Regions from separate parts of the Mesorhizobium sp. M0615 genome, predicted to be linked through region 2. Evidence: riboswitches for the same ligand, from Rfam matches in the RefSeq annotation. Region 2 holds a riboswitch; each other region holds the start of a gene.
What was found. Region 2 has a riboswitch for cobalamin ahead of NKI46_RS27840 (aromatic ring-hydroxylating oxygenase subunit alpha). Riboswitches for the same ligand answer to the same signal wherever they lie in the genome.

Region 1 (6,295 bases), on a different contig from region 2:
CGCGAAGCGCCGGGGTGGGGGACTGCGACCTACGAGAACCCCCACCCCAATCCGCTTCGCGGATCGACCCTCCCCACAAGGGGGAGGGTACGAAACCCCTCAAAACTCGATCCCCTGCTGTGCCTTCACGCCGGCCGAAAAATGATGCTTGGTCACGCCCATCTCCGTCACCAGATCCGCCGCCTCGACCAGCGCCGGCTTGGCGTTGCGGCCGGTGACGACGACATGCAGGCCTTCGCGCCGCGCTTTCAGCGCCGCCACCACTCTGTCGAGATCGAGATAGTCGTAACGCAGCGCGATGTTCAGTTCGTCCAGCACCACGAGGCTGATCAAGGGATCGGCGATCAGCTCCAGTGCCTTGGCCCAGGCGGCTTCGGCCGCCTTAATGTCGCGCTTCAGATCCTGCGTCTCCCAAGTGAAACCCTCGCCCATCGTGTGCCAGACGACGCGGCCGCCAAACGCCGCGAAGGCATCCTTCTCGCCGGTGTGCCATTTGCCCTTGATGAACTGGACGATTCCGACGCGCTTGCCATAGCCGAGCATGCGCAGCGCCAGCCCGAAGGCAGCCGTGGTCTTGCCCTTGCCGGGTCCGGTGTTGACGATCAGCAGCCCCTTCTCGACCGTCTTTTCCGCGACCTCGGCGTCCTGCACCGCCTTGCGCTTGGCCATCTTGGCGCGATGGCGTTCTTCGTCTTTTGCGTCGATATCGGTCATCTCATTTCACCTTGAGCGGCAGCCCCGCCACCATCAGAAGCACCATATCAGCTACCACCGCGATCTGCTGGTTGAGCCGGCCGGCGGCATCGCGGAACCGGCGTGCCAGCGCATTGTCGGGCACAATGCCTTGTCCGACTTCGTTGGAGACCACGAACCACGGTCCGCGCGGCCGCGAAAGCACATCGGCCAGCCGCCGGCACTCCCCCTCCAGATCATGATCGGCCAGCATATGATTGGTTAGCCAAAGCGTCAGGCAGTCGACAAGCACCGGCTGGCTGTCCGGCAATGCCTCGAGCGCACCGGCAAGATCAAGCGGGGCGTCGATGGTCGCCCATCCCTCGCCGCGGCGCGAGCGGTGCTGCGCGATGCGCTCGCGCATTTCGCCGTCATAGGATTGCGCGGTGGCGATATAGGCCCATGGCGGCAGCAACGCCGTCGCCAAAGTTTCGGCATGCGCGCTCTTGCCGGAGCGCGCACCGCCGATGATGAAGGTCAAACTGCGATCAGGCAAAGCTGTCGCGCAGGCTGGTCGCGGTGCCGGCGAAGCGCGAGTGCACTATGCCGACAACTGCGCCGAGCACCAGCCAGAACACCAGATTGGTCAGCGTCACCGCCACCACGAACTGATGATGCAGGCCCTCCGGGATCGGCGTTACGAAACTGTCAGGCTGCGGCGCGCCGACAATATGCGGGGCGACGATCAGGAGGACGGCGAGCACGGTCAGGGGCGCCGACGTGCGGAAGGTAATAAGGGCAAGGCCGATCGCGGTTGCCATCACCGTTGCCCACCACCAGATCTGGCGCTGTATGAGATCGGCCGCCGGCATTGCCGGCAGTTCCGGCGGCAGGCCGAGTCCCGGCGCCAGCGTGAACACGGCAAAGCCCGCCAGACCCCAGAACACGCCCTGGCGCCAGCTGCCGATGCCGCCGGCGAACTCGGAAACCGCCACCAGGACCAGCGCGAAGCCGATGCCGGTGACGATATTGGCGACGACACTGAAGGCGAAACGCTCGAAGCCGTCGGCCGGCGCCCAGCCTTCGTCCTCCGCCGGCGCGGCTGCTTCAGCCGGTGCTGCGCTGCTCACCGCATTTTCCGCCGGCGCGGCGGTGCTCATGGCATTGGGGTCCGCAGCGTTGGCGGCGGGCGCCGCGGCATGCTGATGCTCATGGCCGCCACCAGCCTTTTCGTAGACCTCCGCCTTGAGGATCAGCGGCACGGTGGCGTAGGCCTGCATGCAGGCGAGAGCGACACCGGCCACGAGCCCTGCGATCGCCGCGATGAACACGACGTTGCGAAACAGGTTCATGATGTCAGATCCTCGTCAGTGGCAGGGAAACGCCATCGAATGGCGATAGTCGTGCGCCGCATTGTGGACCGCATCGATGTGCGAGAAACCGACAACGCCGACGACGAAAATGCCCAGAAACGCGCTAAGCACGAGCTGCATGAAGCGCGACTGCGAGGAGACGGAAGCGCCGAGGGAGACGGAAGCGGTATTCATATCTTGTCCTTTCGCCCTCCACCCGAGGGCATCGAAGTCAGTTCCCTGTCGCCGGCAGGTCTCCTGGCTCGCGGATCAGCGCCCTTCCCCACCTTCCCGAAGAAAAAATCCCCAGTGGCTTGGAGAGGACTACCGCACACAGTTGCGGGGGCAGCCACGGCATTGGGCAACAAGTCAGCCCTCACCGCATTCCCTCTTGGTCCCTAACGGAACCGACGACATGCATGACTATAGGCTGAAACGGTCGCATCCGGCAAACCAAATTCCGCCGGCCAACAGCGCGAATGCGCCATGCGGCGTTACGGGTTCAACGCGGTGATCCGCTCGGCAACCAGCCGCTGCAGCCGCCACAGATGGCGATCGTGAATGCCGCGCTCTTCAAGGTTTTTCACCGTGTTGTAGAGATAGTCGGCGCCCGACCCGCAGGACGTTGCCAGCCTTTCGACGACCTTGCCCTCGTCGAGCGGTCCGGAATAGGTCAGGCCGTTGCGGTTGATGACGAAGGCCAATGCCCTGAGCGGTCCGGCCTCGCTTGCAAGCTTGAGCATGCGCGGCCGGTAGCTTGTCGGCTTCAGCGTGACTTCGCGCCGGAAAAGCCGGCCCAACTGCTCGCGCCGGTTATTGCCGGTCAGCCGAAAGGCGACGCCCTTGCATTGTCCGCCACGGTCCAGCGCCATCATCAGGCCGGGGCTGTCCTTGGTGCCGCGCCAGCGCGTCATGTTCATGCAAAAGGACCGATGCCAGCCGCGCGCCAGCGCAACGCGGTCCTCGACATAATCTATTTCCGGTTTCCAGATCAGCGATCCATAGCCGAACAGCCATAGCGGTTCGCTGTCCGGGAGTTCGACCTGCAATTCATCCAGCAGCGCGTCATAGTCGGCTTCATCGAGATGCATCGCGTCCGGATCCGGCCCGGGGTCCCTGATCTCGCGCCAGCAGCGCGCGACCAGCTCCGGCGTAAGCGACATCTGTCGTGCGGCCACTTCCGAATCCCCCCAATTTCCGAATGTCCCGTGTCCACGACATGATTATGCGCCGCGCCTGCAACCGGCAATGCGGCACTCTGATTGACAAACGATTTGCCGGGGTGTCGGCTGACGCTTCATAGGAAGCCAGCCATGCATCCCAGCCCGAGCGAGCGCGACCCCTATAACGGCCTGAGCCGGGCCGAACCGACGCTACCGTCGTCGGCCTATTGGAATAGCGAGGCTTACCAGCGCGATCTCGACGCCATCTGGCACAAAAGCTGGCTGCTCGTCTGCCGCGAGGCCGACCTCGCCCAGCCGCTGGCGTTCAGGACATTCCGCGTCGGCACGCAGGAAATCGTCATTCTGCGGGACGAGACCGGCGAACTGCGCGCCTTCCACAACACTTGCCGGCATCGCGGCTCGCAGCTTTGCCAGAAAAGCGAGGGCCGGCTTAAAGCGCGGCTCATCACGTGCCCCTACCACGCCTGGTCCTACTCGCTGCGCGGCGATCTCGTGCGCGTTCCCTCGAAATCGCTGCCAGATGGTTTCGACAAGGCAGATCATCCGCTCTACCGGGTGGCGCTGTCGGTGTGGCGCGGCTTTGTCTTTGTGAACCTTCAGCAGGCTGCGGCCGGCTCCGCCGGGACCTCCTTCGATCCCGCATCCGGCGACCTCGCCAACTGGCCGCTGGAAACGCTGGTATCAGGCCATGTCCTGCGCAAGGTGATGAACTGCAACTGGAAGATCTTCTGGGAAAACTTCAACGAGTGCCTGCATTGCCCGGGCGTCCACAAGGACCTGTCTCGGCTGGTGCCGATATACGGTCGCGGCCTGATGAGCCGGCACGACGACCCCGACTGGGTCCGCCATGCCGACAATGACGCGCCGGAGTTTTCGGGTGGCCTGCGCGCCGGCGCCGAGACCTGGTCGCGCGACGGACATGCCCATGGCCCGGTCTTACCGGGCCTGACGCCAGCCGAGCGTGCGGCCGGACAGACCTATGCCACCAGCCTGCCCTCGATGTTCATCGTCGGCCATGTCGATTATGTCAGGACGGTGCGACTGATGCCGCTCGGTCCCGAACAGACCGAACTCACCGCCGAATGGCTGTTCGCGCCCGAGGCGCTGGCTGAGACGGACATCGACAACGTCGTCGCCTTCGGCACCCAGGTGCTGGAGGAGGATGCCGCGATCTGCGAGATCAATCAGAAAGGCCTGCGCTCGATGCGCCACCAGGCCGGCGTGCTGATGCCGGAGGAGTACGATCTGCACCGCTTCCACAACTGGGTGCGCGGGCGGCATGCAGCGCTTGAGGCAACCGCCTGATCGGCGACTAAAGCGACTTCGGCAGATAGCGCCAGGTGATAAAGCCGCAAACCGCGGCCAGAATGCCCAGCGTCACGAACACCGAGCCGAGGCCGAAAAACGCCAGCACCACCGAATAGACCAGCGGCGGCGTCAGCTCGGAAAAGTCGAGATAGGTGCGGTAGACCGCGGCCATCTGCGCCCGCTCATAGGACCGCACCGAGCGCATGAAGGCGGTCGAGCCCAGTGCATCGAGCGCGATGGTGAAGAAGGCGCCGCAGAGCAGGAAAAAGCCCGTAAGCAGCGGCGCGGTAGTGCCGACCGCGCCCGCCGCAAGCAGCGTCGCCGACATCGCGAAATAGGCGAAGGTCATGGTGCGCCGGCCGCCGAAGCGTTTTCCAGCCTTGCCCCAGAAGATCGCCATGAACAACAGCGCATTGCCGGCCGAAACCAGCAGGCCGCCGGCAAGCTCGCCCTCGCCGGTAATCACCATGAACAGCGGCCCATAGACGAAGAACGTCGTCCAGAAGCAGGACCGGCCGAAGGCGATCAGCCAAGCCAGCCTGAGCCTGGGTTGTGCTACGAAGCGGCCGATATTGGCCAGCGGATTGGCCGGCCGCGTCTTGCCAGGCCGGATCGACTGGTTGTCGCCCAGCCTGTAGGTCCAGAACAGCGCCAGCAAGGCCAACGCAAACACCGCCACCGCGCCATGCGCGGCATAGATGCCGTAGCGTGTGTAGAGGAAGATGCCGAGTGTCGGCCCGCCGGTCCAGGCAAGCATCGACCACGCCATGCGCAGCGATTCGGCCTGCATGAAATCGGTCTTGCGGATGTGATCCATGATGTAGAGGTTGAGCGTGATCGACAGGGCGCTCGCCCCCATGACGCGGCACAGCATGCCTGCCAGTTGCCCGGCAAGCGTGTGGGTGACGAAGAACAGCGAGCCTATCGCCAGCAGGCAGGCGCCGGCGGTATAGACCCAGCGCCGGGCAAACCTGCGGATCAAGATCGGCATGAACAAGGTCACCGACAGGCCGAGCAGCGCCACGATGGTGTATAGGATCGAGACGATCTGCTCGTTGTGCAGAATCTCATAGGCCTGGATCGGGATGACGCTCGATACCGTGGCGCGGGCAAAGGATTCGACCGCATAGAGCGAGGCAAAGGTGCGGGCATCCGCCGGACGCAGGGCCGGAAGCCAGATCGGATGGCGCACATGGGTGGACATTTGATCCCCAAATCAGACTCGCAGCCCAAATCTGCGCTGGCGCTTCCTCCGCCGGTAACAGGAAACCGACCCCTTCCCGGCAAAAAGCGAATTCGGCCAAAGGCTTTCCGGCTCTGGCCTAAAGCGCCGCCCGATGCAGCTGCACGGCATGACCCGGAGCGTAGAGGGCGGCCTTCTTTTGTCCGGTGCAACCGTGATAATCGTCTTTCGGGCTGAATCAGATCGCGAGACCATGAGCATCCATACCGCACCCCCTGGAGATCAACTGAAGCGAGATCAACCGAAGCGCATCGTCGCCATCGATGTCGTACGCGGCATCGCGCTGATCGCCATGGCGAGCTACCACTTCACCTGGGATCTCGAAAATTTCCACTACACCGACCCCGGCCTCACCGCCGTCGGCTGGTGGAAGATTTATGCGCGCTGCATCGCCTCGACCTTCCTGTTCTTGGTCGGCGTCAGCCTGTTTCTCGCTCATGGCAGGCAGATCCGCTGGACCGGCTTCTGGAAACGTTTTGCCATGGTCGCCGTCGCGGCCGCCGCTATATCGGCGGTCACGTACTTCATCACGCCGG
Region 2 (6,295 bases):
GCAGCACGGTCTGGCCGGCGACGCAGCCGGCGTCGACCTCCGAAAGCGAGAAGCGGATCGGCGTCACGGCTTCGACAGGTGCAGCGATGCCGTCCTCGACCGGGGAGGCAAACGGCGCCGGAATTTCCTCCACCACAGGCGCGGCAAAGCTCTCCTGATGGTATTTCGTCATGTCGAAGCCGGCGGCATCCAGCATGCCGCGCACGGCGCGCATGAACGGATCGGGGCCGCAGCAGAAGATTTCGCGCTCGCGGAAATCCGGAGCCAGCAAGGGCAGCCGGATCGCATCGATGCGGCCCATATGGCCGTACCAGCCTTCGCGGCTGGAACGTTCCTCGATCATGAAGCCGAGCGACAAGCCGGGCATATGGCCGCCGAGCAGTTCGAGTTCCTTGCGGAAGATGATCTCTTCGGCACGCCGCGCGCAGTTGACGAAACCGACATCGGTCCATGGCGCGCAGTCGTTCAGCCAGCGCAGCATCGACATCATCGGCGTCACGCCGGAGCCAGCCGAAATGAACAGGTATTTGGCCGCCGGGTGGCTGTGCAACGAGAAGTCGCCCGCCGGTCCATAGGCCTTGACATGCGAGCCGGGTGCCAGATGGTCGAACATCCAGCGCGTGCCGATGCTGCCGGCCTGCGCCTTGATCGTCACCGCGATCGAAAAGGGCCGCGATGGCGATGACGACAGCGTGTAGGTGCGCATCAGCGGCCCGTCCGGTGTCGGCAGTTCCAGCGTCAAGAACTGGCCCGGCTTGTAGCGGAACCAGGTCTGGTTGTCGGAGCGGAAGGTGAAGGTCTTGACGTCAGGCGCCTCGTCGCTGACGCCGATCACTTCCAGCGCCTGCAGCCTATCGTTCCACGGCGCCATCTGGTCAAGATGGCGATAGAGCCCAAGATCCGTCATCGCATTCATCCTCTGGTCCCTCTTCGCCTGCTCCAGCTCACGCGACGCTGCGCAGCGCCGGCCGGCCGCCTTCGGCAAGGCGCGGGCCGATGAAGGCCGCGTACCATTCGACGAACTGGATCACGCCGCCCTCGTGCAGCTCCGAATAGGGGCCGGGCTCATAGGCCCGAGACAGGATGCCAAAGGCGTTTTCCTCGACGATGCGGCGGTCCTGGTCGTTGGTCTCGGTCCAGACATGGGTGAGCTCCTCAAGGTTGTAGTCGACCCCCTCGACCGCATCCTTGTGCACCAGCCACTTGGTCGTCACCGCGGTTTCGGTGGCGCTGATCGGCAGCACCCGGAAGGTGACCGCATGGTCGATCAGTATGTGGTTCCAAGTCGTCGGATAGTGGTAGTGCATCAAGGTGCCGATGCGGTCGGCGGCAACAGTGTCGGACAGGTTCTTCGTCACCGCGCGCTTTCCGGACATCGTGTAGCTGACGGCATCGCGCAGCAGCGGCGCGCGGGTGGCGCGGTATTGCCCGGCCGGATCGATGCGGAACTTGCTCGGCAGGCCCGCCGCCTCGCATTTCGCCCAGTGCGCCAGCATCTCCGGATCGCTGTCGGCGCCCTGCACGCCGGTCACCGTCGGCGCTTCGGGGAATGTCTTGCACAGCTCTGGATGATTGCCGGCGCAGTGATAGCATTCGCGGTTGTTTTCCCAGACCAGCTTCCAGTTGCCCTTCTCGATGATGGTGCTCTCGAAGGCGACCTTGGCTTGATTCAGCCGGTGCGGCTTGAGGTAGGGCTCTATCATGGCGCGCATCGGGGCAAAGTCGGCAGGTTCTTTTGCCAGGCAGATGAAGATGTAGCCGCCGACGCTCTCGCAGGCGACGGGCTTCAGGCCGAACTGGCTCTTGTCGAAACCGTCGGCCATCTGGCGGGCAAACAGCAGCCGGCCGTCAAGCTCGTAGGTCCACTGGTGATAGGGGCAGACAAGCTTTGCCGCCATGCCCTTCTCAGTGTTGCAGACACGGCTGCCGCGATGGCGGCAGGAATTGTGAAAGGCGTTGATGTTGCCCTTCTGGTCGCGGACCAGCACCACCGGATAATCGCCGATCTGCACGGTGATATAGCTGCCGGGCTTCGGCAGTTCGCAATCATGGCCGATGAACAGCCAGTCGCGATACCAGATAAGCTCCATGTCGAGCTTGAAATAGTCCGGGTCGGTGTAGAAGGGCTGTTCCAGCGAAAAGCCTTGCTTGCGGCCGTTCAGGAGCCTCAGCATGTCGTTGCGCGTATCCATAGTTCTGTCCTCGTGGTTTAAGGACTGAACTTGGTGGTGATGGAGGAAGGATCGGACGCAGGCCGGCGCGGCGCCGGACATGCACTATCCACCTCTTGACCGCCCACCGCGATCAGTCGAGTCTATGCATCTCGGGCTGGTTTCCGGGCTCTGGAGTTGTCCTTGCGGACCATCGCGACACCTTCCCAGGCTCTTGCCCAGTGGTCTCCCGTTGCGACTTCAACTCCACCACCGTTGCGGGGGCAGCGCCGGATTCTGACCGGCTTCCCAATTCTCCGCTGCGTCGTCACGAAGCGGCACCTGAGATGCGATCATCTAATCACGGCAGCGATCGCGACGTCGGCATGAAAGCGACATCGTATCCATGCGGCGCGACACGCGCGGCATACGCCCCGCCGACCACCGAAGGGCTGAGATCCTGTCTTGCGGCGCTATCATCGCCGTTTCGAATCGCTGCGGATCCAGTTCCGATCGGGGGCAAAAAGGGCTCAACGGTATCGAAAAGTTACTATTAGCAATCTCTAATCGAACCGAACGGTTCGTTTCTGTTGACAATGCGTGCAGGACCGTGTGAACGACGGCCCGGAAACCGACACCGGAGCGAACCACTCGGTTCGACATAAGCAACTGAAAACAATGCGATAAATGACCATAGAGGAACTTCCTGGCACAATTTCAAGGTGCAGGACCGTGGTCCACACGGAACAACTTCGTGATTGGAAACCAGCCTATGGCTTTCCCACATCGGGGCTGTCCGAACGACGCGAATTGCTCCCAAGACACGCCGCTAGACGGACAGACAAACTGGAGTACTAAAAATGAAAAAGATCATCCTCACTGCCGCAGCCGTTTTGGCGATCACCGGCAGCGCCTTCGCCGGTAGCGACAATTACGGTTCCAATGGTGCGAACCAGCCAGCCGTCTCGGTCGACAGCTCGTATACGGCTTCCATTCAGAAGCCGGCGCACGCTGACAAGCAGCCTGTCGTTCAGGGCGCCGACCGCGACCTCTACGGCAATCGCTGATCCCGACCAAAGAAGGGCGGCTAACCCGTCGCTCTCGGGATCCCAAAAAATTCAGGAGTATTGAAATGAAAAAGATCATCCTTGCTGCCGCCGCCGTTTTGGCCATCTCCGGCAGCGCTTTCGCCGGCAGCGACAACTACGGTTCGAACGGCGCCAACCAGCCTGCGATTACGTCGACCGATAGTGGCCATACGGCTTCGGTTGAGAAGTCGGCTCCAGCCGAGCAGGCGCCTGCCCACGGTGCCGACCGTAACCTTTTCGGCCGCTAAAAGCCGGTTTCCAGCACGTGGCGGGCTTATCCGCTGCAGCTGGCGGCATCAGAAAAATTCAGGAGACTAAAATGAGGAAGATCGTTCTTGCCACCGCAGCCGTTCTGGCTGTTTCGAGCGCTGCCTTTGCCGGCAGCGACAATTATGGCTCCAATGGCGCCAACCAGCCGGCCGCTGCCGTCGACACCACCCGCACTTCGTCGACCGGCACCAACTCGGCGGTCTACAAGCTGCTGAACTCGTCGGACGACCAACAGAAGTTCGTTCCTCAGAGCAGCGACAGGGATCGGTTCGGCAACAACTAACAGCCGAAGCTTAAAAAAAGAGCGGCGGGCCTAGCCCGCCGCTCTTTTTTCATGCCTGTACAACGCAGCTATCTCAAGCCGCCTTCACTTCCACCGGCTTGAGCGAGAAGGAGTGCCCATCGGCGTCGAAGATGTGCAGGTCCCCGGCATCCGCGGTCAGCCGCAGCTTTGCCCCGCGCTTGACCTCGACATTGCCGGGCAGCTTGGTCACCAACGGCAGGTCGGCGCGACCGATATCGATATAGACCAGCTGCACCTCGCCGAGCTGCTCGACATAGTCCACCACGCCCTCGAAAAGATATTCCGTGCCGGTGGCGACCGACAGATCCTCCGGCCGCACGCCGAAGCTGACTGCCGCACCCTTGGCTGACGCCGGCGTTGCGATCGGCACCGTTGCCTTGCGGCCGCCGACATGGCTGACGATTGTCGGGTTGCCCGTCCTGTCGATCGTCGCCGGCAGGATGTTCATGGCCGGCGAGCCGATGAACTGGGCAACGAACAGATTGCCGGGCTTCTTGTAGAGGTCCATCGGCGTGCCGACCTGCTCGATATGGCCATCCTTCAGCACGACGATGCGGTCGGCGAGCGTCATCGCTTCGACCTGATCGTGGGTGACGTAGATCATGGTCGTGGCAGGCATCGATTCCTTCAGCTTGGCGATCTCGATGCGGGTCGCGACGCGCAGCGCCGCGTCGAGGTTCGACAGCGGCTCATCGAACAGGAACACTTTCGGGTTGCGCACGATGGCGCGGCCGATGGCGACACGCTGGCGCTGGCCGCCCGACATCGCCTTGGGCAGGCGGTCGAGATATTTGGTCAGCTGCAGGATTTCGGCGGCCTGCCGCACCCGCTTGTCGATCTCGGCCTTACTTTCCTTGCCGATCTTCATCGAGAAGGCCATGTTGTCGTAGACGGTCATGTGCGGATAGAGCGCATAGGACTGGAACACCATGGCGATGCCGCGCTTGGACGGCGGCACGTCGTTCACCACCTCGCCGGCGATCTTCAGCTCGCCGGAGGTGATCTCCTCAAGCCCGGCGATGGACCGCAGCAAGGTCGACTTGCCGCAACCCGACGGGCCGACGAAGACGATGAACTCGCCCGACTTTATGTCGAGGTCGATGCCGTGGAGAATGTGCAGATTGCCGTATGATTTCTTCACCTGTCTCAGCGTGACATCGGCCATAATTTCCTCCCAGTGATTTCCCTAGAGAACCTGGATTTCCTCAAAAAATCCAGTTTCGTCAAAAACTCAGTCGATGCGCCCGAACCAGGCGCCGTAGCCGCCGAGGCGGATGGAACCTGTGCCGGATTGTCCCGAAAAACCGTGCCCGGCCAATGGCAGCAGCGCCTGACCACCGAGATCGACCTCCGCCGGCTTGCTGGCCAGATTGAAGACGCAGACGATCTGCTCATTGCCCTCACGGCGGGTGAAGGCGACGGTGTCGCCCTCGCTTTCGATGAACTCGATGTCGCCTTTGGCCAGGGCCGGATGCTGGCGGCGGAAACCGAGAAAGCGCCGGTAGTGCTCGAGCAGCGAGGCCGCGTCGCCCTGCTGAACATTGACCGCTTGCGACAAGTGCTTGCCCGGCACCGGCAGCCAGGGCTTGGCCGTCGAAAAGCCGGCATTGCTGGCGGTTGCATCCCACACCATCGGCGTGCGGCAGCCGTCGCGGCCCTTGAATTCGGGCCAGAAGCGAATGCCGTAGGGGTCCTGCAGATCCTCGAACTGCAACTCGGCTTCGCCCAGCCCAAGCTCCTCTCCCTGATAGAGGCAGACCGAACCGCGCAGCGACATCAGCAGCGCCGAGATAACCTTCAGATAGGCGGCCGGGTCGGCCTCGTCGGCGGCCCAGCGCGAGGCCGGACGCATCACGTCGTGGTTGGAAAAGGCCCAGCACGACCAGCCGTCGCTGGCGACCTTGCCGAAGGCTTCCAGCACCTGGCGCACCTTGGCGGCGCTGATCTTTTCCGGCGCCAGGAAATCGAAGGAATAGCACATGTGGACGCGTTTGCCGCCGGCGGTGTAGGCGGCGACCACTTCCAGCCCACGCTGCGAATCGCCGACTTCGCCGACCGCGGCGGCCGCCGGATATTCGTCGAGCAGCGCCCGGAACCGTTCGAGGAAGGCAAGGTTTTCCGGCCGGCTCTTGTCGTAGATATGGTCCTGGTAGTTGTAGGGATTGACCGCAGGTGCTGTCTGGTCGTTGCGCTCTTCGGGCGGCAGCGGCGGATTGTTCTCCAGCCCCTGGCTGTGGAAGTAGAAATTGATGGTGTCGAGGCGGAAGCCGTCGACGCCGCGCTCCAGCCAGAAGCGGGTGACGTCGAGCAGCGCGTCCTGGACTTCCAGATTGTGGAAGTTGAGGTCCGGCTGCTCGGACAGGAAATTATGCAGATAATATTGCTGGCGGCTGGTGTCCCACTGCCAGGCCGAGCCGCCGAAGATCGACAGCCAGTTGTTGGGCGGCGTGCCGTCCGGTCTGGCGTCGGCCCAGACATACCAG
Region 3 (6,295 bases), on a different contig from region 2:
CGGAAGGGGGCCATCTGACTCATGGTTGGGCCATCAACTTTTCCGGAACTGACTATCAACGCGTGCCCTATGGACTAGATGAAAAGACACAGCAGATTGACTATGACCGCTTGCGCGAGACAGCCAAGCGGGAACGGCCGCGGCTCATTTGGGTCGGCGGAACCGCTTACCCGCGTGTCTTTGACTACGCGGCAATGGCAGAAATTGCCCTGGAAGCGAACTCCTATCTCGTAGCCGACATTGCGCACATCAGCGGCCTGATTGCGGCGGGAGCGCACCCGAATCCCGTGGGCCATTGCGACGTGGTCAGCAGCACGTCCCACAAGTCGATCCGCGGTCCCCGCGGTGGCTTCATTTTGTCAAGGAACGAAGATCGCTATCAGGCCCTGTATCATACAAAGAGCAAATACAATCTCGCCAGACGAATAGACCGGGCGGTCTTCCCTCACCTGCAAGGCGGACCTCACATGAATGCCATCGCTGCGCTAGCGGTTGCCTTGCACGAAGCCGCGAACCCGTCCTTCCGAGGCTACGGCCAACAGACGGTCAAGAATGCCAAGGCTCTGGCACATGCACTGCTTGAGCGAGGTTATGACCTGGTTACCGGGGGGACGGACAATCACATGCTGATCCTTGATCTTCGCGATCGGCCACTATCGGGCAAGGCCTATGCCGAGCGACTAGCAAAGGCAGGGATCATCACAAACTTTAATATGGTGCCTGGCGACCCGCGGCATCCGGCGGTCACAAGCGGAATTCGCCTGGGGGCGCCAGCAGTGACGTCAATGGGCATGCGCGATGTGGAAATGGTGCAAATTGCTGGCTTCATTGACTCCGTCCTCCAGCGGCCAGACGACGAAGATCTCCATGCCTGCGTGCGAAGAGACGTTGCCGACTTGTGCGCTGCGTTCGAGGTCCCGGGCATCTCCGACAAGTAAGGTGGGCCAAGCAAAATGCCCATACCACATCCAACATCCGAAGCGAGGTATTCATGGCTAGGCAGTTCGTGTTCTCTTCCGAATCGGTTGGCGCGGGGCACCCGGATAAGTTGGCCGACAACATCTCGGATGCCATCCTCGATGCCATCCTCCGCACGGATCCCAAGGCGCGCGTCGCCTGTGAAGCGTTGGTAAAATCAGGGATAGTCGTTCTGGCTGGCGAGATCACCAGCGATGCCCAGGTGGATTACAGCCAAGTTGCGCGCGATACGATTCTCGACATTGGGTACGACGACGAGGCCGTCGGCTTTGACGGCCGGCGTTGCTCCGTCGTTCATGCCCTCACCGAGCAGTCGCCCGACATCAGCCAAGGCGTTGACGAGGGAAGAGGGCAAGACCTCCAGCAGGGAGCGGGAGATCAGGGCCTCATGTTCGGCTACGCATGCCGCGAAACCGATACCCTGATGCCTTTGCCGATCCAGCTCGCTCATCGCTTGACGAAACGGCAGGCGTATGTCCGGAAGGCACAACAGCTTGGCTGGTTGCGTCCTGACATGAAATCCCAAGTCTCAGTGCGCTATGAGGGGTTGCGCCCGGTCGCCCTGGATACCATCGTCGTGTCGACGCAACATGACGAGCAGGTCTCGCAAGAGACTGTCCGCGAGGGCGTCATTGAGGAAATCATAAAGCCTGTCCTGCCGACCCACCTGGAGACGGAAGGCATCAGAATTCTGGTCAACCCGACGGGGCGGTTCGTAGTCGGCGGGCCGCGCGGCGACTGCGGTCTCACTGGACGCAAGATCATCGTCGATTCCTATGGCGGGATGGGTCGTCATGGCGGCGGCGCCTTCTCGGGCAAGGACCCGTCCAAGGTTGACCGCTCGGCTGCCTATGCAGCCCGCTATGTCGCAAAGAACATCGTCGCTAGCGGACTTGCGGACGTGTGCGAGGTGCAGCTTGCTTACGCAATCGGCGTGGCCAGTCCGGTTTCCGTCATGGTCAACACGTTCGGGACAGCCAGGGTTGAGGAAAGCAGGATCGAGCGCCTCATTCTTGAGTTGTTCGATCTCAGACCGAAAGGCATTATCAAGATGCTTGATCTCTTACGCCCTATATACCGCAATACAGCGACCTATGGCCATTTCGGCCGTGAAGAGCCTGATTTCACCTGGGAGAAGACAGACAGGGCGGACGAATTGCGTCGCGAGGCAGGACTCGCCGCCACGTGAGAGCCGCCGGCGAACGGATTGGCAAGCGGAAAGCCCATTTCCACCGGGCAGACCCGCGCCTGGCAGGCGTGGCGAGAAGCCGGCTCGGGTTTTTTGGCGGAGACATTGATGCCGGATTATGACGTGCTTTGCATCGGCAATGCCATTGTCGACATCATCGCCCAGTGCGACGAGGCATTCCTCGAGATCAACGGCATCATCAAGGGCGCGATGAACCTGATCGACACGCGCCGCGCCGAACTGCTCTACAGCCGCATGGGCCCGGCGATCGAGGCCTCCGGCGGCAGTGCCGGCAACACGGCGGCCGGCGTAGCCAGCTTCGGCGGACGCGCCGCCTTCTTCGGCAAGGTGTCGAACGATCCGCTCGGCGAAATCTATGCCCACGACATTCATGCCCAGGGCGTTGCCTTCGACACCAGGCCGCTCCAGGGACAGCCGCCGACGGCGCGCTCGATGATATTTGTCACCCCCGACGGCGAGCGCTCGATGAACACCTATCTCGGCGCCTGCGTCGAGCTTGGCCCTGAGGATGTCGAGGCCGACAAGGCATCCGGCGCCAAGGTTACCTATTTCGAGGGCTATTTGTGGGATCCGCCGCGCGCCAAGGAGGCGATCCGGCAGACGGCGAAGCTCGCACACGAGGCCGGACGCGAAGTGTCGATGACGTTGTCGGATTCGTTCTGCGTCGACCGCTACCGGGACGAGTTCCTCGAGCTGATGCGCTCGGGCACTGTCGACATCGTCTTTGCCAACAGCCACGAGATCAAGTCGCTCTACCAGACAAAATCCTTCGACGAGGCGCTGGCTCAGATCCGCAAGGACTGCAAGATTGCCGCCGTCACCCGTTCCGAAAAAGGCTCGGTGATCGTGCGCGGCGACGAGACCGTGGTCATCGAGGCGACCCCCATCAAGGAGTTGGTCGACACCACCGGCGCCGGCGACCTCTACGCCGCCGGTTTCCTGCATGGCTACACGCAGGGCCGCAACCTCAAGACCTGCGGCGACCTTGGCTCGCTGGCGGCCGGCCTGGTGATCCAGCAGATCGGCCCAAGGCCAAGGCAGAATTTGCGCCGCGAGGCGGAAGGGGCTGGGTTGCTGTAGATGCGCCGGCAACTAACCAGCCGCCCTACTGACGCGATGACCGCAGTGGCGGAACTGTGTCAAAGCTCGCTGATAGCGACAGCCATTCGCTTCGGAGAACTGACCCATGCTGCTGCCGTGAAGCTCGCTGGAGGAGCGGTGCAAGGCGTGCTTGCCATGACGGCATTCACCGTCATCCAGATCGTCACCAGCATTTTCCAGAAGCTCAGCTTGGGGAAGGCCAGTAAGGGTCCTGAGGTAACGGAGAACTCGCGGCGTCCGTCGGACTTGACTTGCGATCACGTCCCACGATGCCGAATGCGGGCAGCAGACTGAATATTTCACAATGCTAGACAAAGGCGTAAAAGCGCGATCACATAACGACATAAACATTTCGTTATGCGTCATTGACAAAAGAGCGAACTGCTGTGATTGTCTGCGTGTCGTGGTTCTCGCGTGCGGCGCTGCCGCAGCGGAGCTAAGAGGGAAGCCGGTGCGATGCCGGCGCTGCCCCCGCAACTGTTAGCGGCGAGCCAACCCCAATCACGTCACTGAGGCGAATACCCTCAGGAAGACGGGTAGAGGCTATGACCCCGCGAGCCAGGAGACCTGCCACGCGAATTACGTCCACGGGCGGGGTGTCTCGGTGGCCGCTGCAACCCGGCGTTGATGCCGGCCTGCTAGCGCCTTCCTTGTCACCGACGCCCCAATCATCGGGGTATGACATGACTGTCTCTCAGCAAATTCCTGTAGCAACGCTCGGCGTGCCGCGCTTCGGTCGTCGGCGAGAACTGAAATTCGCGCTTGAAAGCTACTGGTCCGGAACATCGTCCGCTGGCGACCTTCTCACGACGTCGAAGGCGCTCCGTGCCGCTAGCTGGGAAGAGCAGCGCGATCGCGGCGTGTCGAAAATCCCGTCGAACGACTTCTCGCTTTACGACCATGTGCTCGACACCGCAGCCATGGTCGGGGCCGTTCCATCCCGTTACGGCTGGAATAGCGGCGAGGTCCCACTTGACATCTACTTCGCAATGGCGCGCGGCAACCAGGGTCAGACGGAGGATTGTGGACACGCTGGTTACCAGGAGGAGGCTCATGGACCTGGTGTAACCGCGATGGAAATGACCAAGTGGTTTGACACCAACTACCACTACATTGTGCCGGAACTCGATGATGATCAGACGTTCGCCCTCTCGTCATCGAAGCCGGTCGATTACTTCCTCGAGGCTAAAGCTCTCGGCATTCACACACGCCCAGTCATCCTTGGACCCATCACCTTCCTCAAGCTGGCGAAATCGCCTGCCGAGGGGTTCGGTCCCATCGCGCTCCTACCGCGGCTGCTGCCGGTTTACGAGCAGCTTCTGGAGAGGCTGAAGCTGTCGGGAGCCGACTGGGTGCAGATCGATGAGCCAGCGCTTGTCCTCGATCTGAACCCGAACGAACGAGCTGCGTTCGAATTCGCCTATGGCCAGCTGTCGAAAGCCGCGCCCGAGCTGAAGATCATGCTGGCTACATATTTCGGGTCGCTGGGAGACAATCTCGAAACCGCGATTTCTCTGCCCTTGGCCGGCCTGCATATTGATCTCGTGCGCGCTCCCGAGCAGCTGGAAACGGTGGCTCGGCTCGCTCCGAAGGATCTGGTGCTCTCGCTTGGCTTGATCGATGGCCGCAACGTCTGGCGTGCGAACCTGCCCGCCATTCTCGACCGCATCAAACCGATCGTCGCCCGCTGGCCCTTGGACCGCGTCGAGATCGCGCCTTCTTGCTCGATGCTGCATGTGCCGATTGATCTGCGCATGGAGACGGAACTCGACGCGGACATCAGGTCGTGGCTCGCCTTCGCGGCCCAGAAGACCGACGAGCTGGTCTTGCTGGCCCGGGCCCTGTCCCAAGGCAGGGATGCGGTGGCAGGCGCGTTGAAAGCGTCTGCCGAGGCTGCCGCCACGCGCGTGACATCCACGAGGATCCATGACCCGCTTGTTCAGGGGCGGATCGCTAGCATTGAGGACAGCGCGAAGCGACGAGAGAGCGCTTTTGGCGAGCGCTCCAGAGTCCAGGCCGGCTCACTCGGGCTGCCGCCGTTCCCGACGACGACCATCGGGTCCTTCCCGCAGACGCCGCAGGTACGCAAGGCGCGGGCCGCTCATGCGAAGGGCCAGCTGAGCTATGTCGACTATGAGACGTTCCTGAAGAAGGAGATCGAGGCTGCAATTCGCTGGCAGGAAGAGATCGGGCTGGACGTTCTGGTGCATGGTGAGTTCGAGCGAAACGACATGGTACAGCATTTCGGCGAGCAGTTGTCCGGCTTCGCGCTCACCCAGCATGCCTGGGTACAAAGCTATGGGTCGCGCTACGTGCGTCCCCCCATCATTTTCGGCGACGTATCGAGGCGCAATCCGATGACAGTGCGCTGGTGGCAATTCGCCCAGTCGCTTACGGAAAAGCCCGTGAAGGGAATGCTCACAGGCCCAGTCACCATTCTCAACTGGTCTTTTGTTCGCGACGACGTACCCCGCTCCGAAGCCTGCCGCCAGATCGCGCTCGCCATCCGCGACGAAGTGACGGATCTCGAAAGATCCGGCGCAAGGATGGTCCAGATCGATGAGGCCGCGTTTCGCGAAGGATTGCCACTGCGCCAATCTGACTGGAAAGTCTATCTCGACTGGGCTGTCGAATGTTTCCGGATCGCTTCAACGGGTGTAAAGGACGCGACTCAAATTCATACCCACATGTGCTATTCGGAGTTCAACGAGATCATTCACGCGATCGCTGGAATGGATGCGGATGTCATTTCGATTGAGACGTCGCGCTCGAAGATGGAACTGTTGGACGCCTTCACGAGCTCCAAATATCCGAACGAAATCGGTCCTGGCGTCTATGATATTCACTCACCACGCGTCCCGGAAGTCGGCGAGATTTCGGACTTAGTCATGCTTGCCCGCGAGCGACTGTCCGACGGCCAACTGTGGATAAACCCGGACTGTGGCCTCAAAACACGCAAATGGGAGGAGGTCCGCCCTGCCCTCATTAACATGGTCGCTGCAGCAC

Region 1: another riboswitch for cobalamin. It lies ahead of NKI46_RS10830 (CbtB domain-containing protein); the one in region 2 lies ahead of NKI46_RS27840 (aromatic ring-hydroxylating oxygenase subunit alpha).
Region 3: another riboswitch for cobalamin. It lies ahead of metE (5-methyltetrahydropteroyltriglutamate--homocysteine S-methyltransferase); the one in region 2 lies ahead of NKI46_RS27840 (aromatic ring-hydroxylating oxygenase subunit alpha).

The regions. Positions count from the first base shown of each region.
Region 1 covers NZ_JAMYQI010000005.1:266,476-272,770, forward strand. The annotation lists gene cobO (cob(I)yrinic acid a,c-diamide adenosyltransferase) at 100-714, opposite strand; gene cobU (bifunctional adenosylcobinamide kinase/adenosylcobinamide-phosphate guanylyltransferase) at 716-1,228, opposite strand; gene NKI46_RS10825 (CbtA family protein) at 1,221-2,024, opposite strand; gene NKI46_RS10830 (CbtB domain-containing protein) at 2,040-2,219, opposite strand; cobalamin riboswitch at 2,256-2,451, opposite strand; gene NKI46_RS10835 (gamma-glutamylcyclotransferase) at 2,519-3,202, opposite strand; gene NKI46_RS10840 (aromatic ring-hydroxylating oxygenase subunit alpha) at 3,338-4,513, shown strand; gene NKI46_RS10845 (MFS transporter) at 4,521-5,720, opposite strand; gene NKI46_RS10850 (heparan-alpha-glucosaminide N-acetyltransferase) at 5,953-6,295, shown strand, end outside.
Region 2 covers NZ_JAMYQI010000021.1:27,097-33,391, reverse strand. The annotation lists gene NKI46_RS27845 (FAD-binding oxidoreductase) at 1-907, opposite strand, end outside; gene NKI46_RS27840 (aromatic ring-hydroxylating oxygenase subunit alpha) at 945-2,192, opposite strand; cobalamin riboswitch at 2,310-2,511, opposite strand; gene NKI46_RS27835 (DUF680 domain-containing protein) at 3,011-3,217, shown strand; gene NKI46_RS27830 (DUF680 domain-containing protein) at 3,283-3,486, shown strand; gene NKI46_RS27825 (DUF680 domain-containing protein) at 3,558-3,791, shown strand; gene NKI46_RS27820 (ABC transporter ATP-binding protein) at 3,865-4,977, opposite strand; gene bglA (beta-galactosidase BglA) at 5,044-6,295, opposite strand, start outside.
Region 3 covers NZ_JAMYQI010000026.1:19,796-26,090, reverse strand. The annotation lists gene glyA (serine hydroxymethyltransferase) at 1-938, shown strand, start outside; gene metK (methionine adenosyltransferase) at 992-2,167, shown strand; gene NKI46_RS29415 (adenosine kinase) at 2,276-3,268, shown strand; cobalamin riboswitch at 3,677-3,878, shown strand; gene metE (5-methyltetrahydropteroyltriglutamate--homocysteine S-methyltransferase) at 3,973-6,295, shown strand, end outside.